2 regions of the Bacillus sp. 9.4 genome follow, and region 1 is predicted to be linked to the other one. Evidence: predicted binding sites of a transcription regulator. Region 1 holds the regulator's gene; the other holds the start of a gene.
What was found. Region 1 encodes LexA, which represses DNA repair genes until DNA is damaged. Its sites were predicted from a motif close to CGAACATATGTTCG; they were not measured.
Positions count from the first base shown of each region.

Region 1 (3,161 bases):
CATTTCGGAAATTTTCATCAAGCACATTTTTCAGTAAATACCGATGAAAAAAGTATTCAAAAACAGTAAGACAGGCAGCGGAAAGGAGAGCCGCTCCAAATGGTGAGAAATCGTTTCTTGTTTGGGTTAAAACAAATACCCAAAGAATAACGAATGAAAGGCCAAAGTCAGCCAATGAAGCTGTAATATTGTTTGTTCTGGGTAAGACGAGCATGTCACCAGAAAGATAGGAAACAAAACCTAAGAAAAGTGCAATAAACATCACACTTAAAAAGGATGCGTGATAGACTCTGTCCAAAATCACATATAAAAGGGCGAGAGTGAAAGCAATCTTTGAAGCAAGCGCAATGATATGTTTCATTTGACCACCTAAATTGTTATTTTTTGAAGAAAATTCTTGGGCGTAAACAAATGATAAATAATGCAATTCAAAACCATTCATAATGGTCATGTTACTATTTTAAACAGTCCGTTTTTGTTTACACTGGTATTTTTTTTCAGCAGTATGAAACTTTCTTATGAAAAAAGACGTATATGTGGATGATCAGCTTTCAAAGGGGGAATGATTTGTGGAGATAAAAGGAATCAATCACTTGCTATTTTCAGTTTCGCATTTGGATACATCGATTGATTTTTATCAAAAAGTGTTTGATGCAAAGCTTTTGGTAAAGGGAAGAACAACTGCATATTTTGATATGAACGGCATCTGGCTAGCGCTTAATGAAGAACCAGACATCCCGAGAAATGACATTAAGCTTTCTTATACCCATATTGCTTTTACAATTGAAGATCATGAATTTGAGGAGATGTCAGCTAAATTAAAAAGACTTCATGTCAATATTCTGCCTGGCAGAGAACGAGATGAACGCGATCGAAAATCAATTTATTTTACCGACCCTGACGGCCACAAATTTGAATTTCATACCGGAACCCTTCAAGACAGGCTTCGATATTACAAACAAGAAAAAACGCATATGCACTTTTATGATGAAACGGCCTTTTGATATCACAACCATATTTCATATAAGGTTAAATTTAAAGAAGGGTGTTGGTGGAGACTTTATGTTTGGGGAAGGTTTCTACCCGACTTGTTCAACGATGCCATATATTTTGAACTGCACAAGTGATTGGGTGAAGGTGAAATTGAAATACACATTACATTTTATATGAAGAAAGCGAGCTGTTTTATCAAAATGTTGAACTAATTAAACTATGTACTAAATTTTCAGTATAATTCAATTGCTTCGCCCCTTAATAAATATGAAACCGGATCCTTCCACGACCTAAAAAATGAAACGTTTTTAAGAAGATGGCGTCTAATATTCTAAATGTTCATATTTTGATAAAAGTTTCCTAAAGGAAAGAAAATTTCTTGACTTCAACAATCTTTTGGTGGATAATTATGGTGTAAACATGATGTTCTTTTTCCTCCTATTCAGGCTCGCACCCAAAAGTCAGGGCGAGCCTGCTTTTTTTGAACAACAAACCCCCTCTCCGTAAAGGAAGAGGGGGTTATTTTATGCATCTGATAGATCAATAGATTAATGGACGGTTCTGAACACGCCAATCACTTTCCCTAGAATGCTGACATTCTGCAAAATGATAGGTTCCATCGTTGGGTTCTCAGGCTGCAAGCGAATGTGGGTATCCTCTTTATAGAATCGTTTTACAGTTGCTTCATCATCTTCTGTCATCGCAACTACAATTTCCCCATTGTTCGCTGTGTTTTGCTGTTTAACGATGACATAGTCCTTATCGAGAATACCAGCATCTATCATACTGTCTCCCATAATCTCCAGCATAAATACATGCTCGTCCGGAGGAACCATGCGGTCAGGGAGCGGAAAATATTCTTCAATATTTTCTACTGCTGTAATAGGAGATCCCGCCGTGACTTTCCCGATGACCGGTACATTAACGACCTGGCTTTGCGGAATGTCTACTTCTTCATCAAGAATTTCTATTGCTCTTGGTTTTGTCGGATCTCGTCTGATCAGCCCTTTTGTTTCCAAACGGGCCAAATGGCCGTGGACAGTAGAACTGGACGCAAGCCCGACAGCCTCTCCGATCTCTCTCACGGAAGGCGGATATCCTTTTGATTTAACCTCTGCTTTAATAAAACGGAGGATATCAAGTTGCCTTTTTGATAGCTTCGTCATTTTTCGCACCTCAAAACGTCGATTTTAAGAAGATTATAGCATGATTTTCCTTACAGTACAAACATAGGTTCGAAAAAACAATTGACAGAAACGTTTGTTCGTATATACTGAAATTATAAAAATGCGAACAAACATTCCTGTTGGAGGTTATGATCATGAGTAAAGAATCTATTATTTTTGTCGGTCTGTTCACAGTGATTTTGAGCGCGGTTATCCTTATGCTGTCATATACAAGCAGCGGCCAGGAGCTTAATCAATATGTTAAAATAGAAGTGCAGCAAGGCGACACACTTTGGTCAATTGCTGATCAGGTAGCAGATACAAAAAAGATAAACAAAAATGATTTTATTGAATGGGTAGCTGATAAAAATCAACTACAAACCTCTGATATCCAGCCGGGTGATGAGTTAGTGATCCCATTGAAAAAGAAGCATCAGGATGCATATGAATTGGCAACTGTAAGATAGAGAGGAAAGAGAGATAAAATGAAAGCACTCATTTATGCCCGTGTAAGCACAAATAAAGAACAGCAGGAAACGTCATTAAAGCGGCAGGAGGAGGAGCTTACGGCCATTGCAGCGGAGAACGGCATGGAAGTGGTCAAAGTGATTTCAGAAAAAGCCAGCGGATATGAAATGGATCGGGATGGTGTATTTGAGCTGCTTGATGAGATTAAGAACGCTGGAATTGATGTCATTTTGTTTCAGGACGAGACAAGGCTCGGGCGGGGAAACGCAAAAATCGCACTGCTTCATTGTATTTACAGAGAAGGTGTGAAAGTCTATACAACGGCTCACAGAGGTGAACTGGAGTTATCGGAGGCTGACTCAATGGTCTTGGAAATCGTCAGCATTGTGGAAGAGTATCAGCGAAAGATTCACAACATGAAAATCAGACGGGGAATGAAGCGTGCAGTAAAAAACGGTTTTAAACCGCAAAAAAACTTAAAAAACCAACATGAGAACAGTGGAAAAGAAAAAATAGAGGTGCCAATCTCTGAGA
Region 1 covers NZ_JBVFMU010000002.1:59,744-62,904, reverse strand. The annotation lists gene ACZ07B_RS07110 (YndM family protein) at 1-361, opposite strand, end outside; gene fosM (FosM family fosfomycin resistance protein) at 570-1,004, shown strand; partial or broken gene ACZ07B_RS07100 (hypothetical protein) at 913-1,234, shown strand; gene lexA (transcriptional repressor LexA) at 1,542-2,159, opposite strand; gene yneA (cell division suppressor protein YneA) at 2,309-2,626, shown strand; gene ACZ07B_RS07085 (YneB family resolvase-like protein) at 2,645-3,161, shown strand, end outside.

Region 2 (3,161 bases), on a different contig from region 1:
TAATCACGAGAAGAGCCCCGATATAAAAAAGCAGCACACGGACAGGAATATTGTTGATCGCCTTAGGGATTACTTTTTCAGGGTTTTCTGTTTCACCGGCTGTAAGCCCGACAAGCTCAATGCCGACAAAAGCAAACACAACCATCTGGAACGAGAGGATAAACCCGTGCATGCCATTCGGGAACAGGCCTCCGTGGCTCCAGAGATTTGTGAAACTGGACACTCCTGAGCTTGTGGAAAAGCCTTTGAAAATCATCACAAGGCCAATGACGATTAACGCCAAAATGGCAATGACTTTAATCAAAGCAAACCAAAATTCTAATTCACCAAAAAGCTTGACTGTCGCCAGATTCATAATCAGTAAAATAATAAGAGCGATTAAGCCAGGCACCCATTGCGGCACACCCGGGAGCCAATATTGAGTGTAGAGCCCGACTGCTGTCAGATCAGCCATCGCAATGGAAATCCAGCAGAACCAATATGTCCAGCCGGTGATAAATGCTGCCATATCGCCTAGGTAGTCTTGTACAAAATCCACAAAAGAGTGATAGTTCAAGTTTGATAACAGCAGTTCACCCAGCGATCTCATAATTAAAAAGCAAATGATCCCTGTGATCATATAAGCAAATAAAATCGACGGTCCGGCAAAATGAATCGATTTGCCTGAGCCGAGAAATAAGCCTGTCCCAATGGCTCCGCCGATGGCGATGAGCTGGATATGCCTGTTTTTCAAGCCTCTCTGCAACGTTTGCTGATTTATATTGTCTTTCGTCATGTCGTCTGTCACTTTATGTGTTCCTCCATTAAAAATTGATTATTGAGTCAGCAATCTATTTTTAATGATTATTATAACACTAAAATTTCTATCTTTTTTACTAAAAAAGGATTGATGAAAAGAATTTTAATGTGATTTGGACTATTTCCCGAAAAAAGCGGCTCCATTTAGGGAGCCGCTTTTTTATGCTTTTTCATTTTTTTTCATAAACAGGTAAAGCCCATAATCTGTCGGTGCGGATGCGTATCCTGCCTGCCGCAGCATTGCTGTGATATTGCCGCGATGGTATGTTCCGTGATTGACAACGTGGGGAATCAGTTCGGAAACAGTTGTTTTCATGATTCCGCCTGAGGGATTTTGAATCTGGAGTGGCTTATTGAGCTGTTCTTTTTGCTGTAAAAATAGTGTATAGCGCTCGGATAATCTCAGAAAAAGGTCTTCCATTTCCTCTATTTCTTTAGCCTCTGTCTGTTCTTTTAGCTGTTCAGCTAACGCCAACGCATCGCTCATCGTTTTGCCGGAAAACACTTCAATCCAGCCGAGATCAGAAAGGTAAACATGAGACAATACATGGGATATCGACGGAAACACACTTTGAATTTCTTGATGGTATACCTCTTTTGGAAGCTCTTTTAATCGGTTGAATATTTGTTGATTGGCCCAGACGTTATATTCATACAATTTGAATGCCAAATCTGACATGTTAAAATTCCCCCTTTCGTGTGTATATCTTCCATTATATACGAACATGAGTTCTTATGTAGAGTGCTCGTGAATAAAATCTGTTGACATATATGGTTTAGGGGAATAAACTAATTGACATTGAACATAAAGTTTAGCGGGGTAAACTATAATGAGGAGGGGAAGATATTGAATGAACAAAAGCTATGTCAGGCGATAAACCTGTTTGTGGAAGTCCTGCTTGAAGGGACAGAATTTGTGCATCGTGAAATCAATCAGGATGTCTTCAAGCATATCTCAAGGGAACAGGCAGACCTGTTGAAAATTTTAAAAGTCAAGGGCCCAACCTCTCCCGGCAGCCTGGCCATGTACCAAAATGTACATAAGAGCGCGATCTCTAACAGACTGAAAAAGCTGCTCGAAAAGGGATTGGTTCAATGGGACGACTGTCCGGCAAAAAGTGATAGGCGCTCTAAGCTTATTAACATTACACCCAGCGGTGAACACATACTAGAAGAATTAGATTCTGCCATCTTTAATGCGCTCAAACCGCTGATCGATGATATAGATGAGGAACACTTACATTCCATCATCGAGATATTCACCATTTTAAAAAGCAAATTTAAAGGAGGAGATTCTGCCGAATGAGAGCAATCATCAAATTTAAGTGGGCAATTGCAGCTATCGTATTAGCACTTACCGTCGTTTTGAGTTTGTTTTCTCCGAACTTAACGGAGCTGGCCAATCAAAAGGGGCAGGCACAGCTTCCTGCTGATGCGGTTTCAGAAAGGGCAAACGCCATTTTAAAACAAGCGGGAGAAGACAATAATTCGATCAGTGTCGTCTTTACATTAGACCATGCTCTAAAGAAAGAAACAGAGAATCAGCTTCGGATAATGATTGATAAAATCAAAAAGATCGACGGTGTAGAAGAGGTAACATCTCCTCTGTCAGCGGAAAAAGAAGTCAAAGACCAGTTGATGTCGAAAGACAAGAAAACCGTTCTCATGCCTGTCACGATTACAGGTTCTGATAAAAAGGCGGAAAAAATTGCGGACGAGATTTATCAAATCGTTCCTGATGATTTGACGGCATATATTACGGGAGCTTCCCTTATCAACCAGGATTTCGCTCACAGCTCAGAGGAAGGGCTTAAGAAAACGGAAGTGATCACAGTCTGCCTGATCATCGGTTTACTGTTGATCGTGTTCCGATCTGTTGTGACGCCTTTTATCCCGATTGTGGTTGTCGGTTTTTCTTATCTGATCAGTCAATCCATACTGGGCATCCTTGTATACAATGTTGATTTTCCTATCTCGACGTTTACGCAAACCTTCTTAGTCGCGATCTTGTTCGGCATTGGAACAGATTACTGCATACTGCTTCTTACACGATTCCGTGAAGAATTGGCAAACGGGCATGATAAAAAAGAAGCGGCGCTTATCGCTTACCGCACAGGGGGAAAAACCTTATTTATCAGCGGATTTGCGGTATTGATCGGATTTTCCGCCTTAGGATTTGCGAAGTTTGCGATTTTCCAATCCGCAGTAGGGGTAGCAGTCGGTGTGGGAATTTTAATGATCATCCTCTACACACTGCTGCCATTATTTATGGTGACGCTGGGTGAAAAATTATTCTGGCCTTCTAAGAAAGTGCTGTCACACAGTGATAACAAACTATGGGCGTTTCTCGGCAGACACTCCGT
Region 2 covers NZ_JBVFMU010000007.1:77,573-80,733, forward strand. The annotation lists gene ACZ07B_RS21130 (amino acid permease) at 1-787, opposite strand, end outside; gene dinB (damage-inducible protein DinB) at 959-1,477, opposite strand; gene ACZ07B_RS21140 (MarR family transcriptional regulator) at 1,646-2,104, shown strand; gene ACZ07B_RS21145 (MMPL family transporter) at 2,101-3,161, shown strand, end outside.
Region 2: the regulator LexA is predicted to act here: its motif matches at 1,519-1,532, upstream of dinB (damage-inducible protein DinB).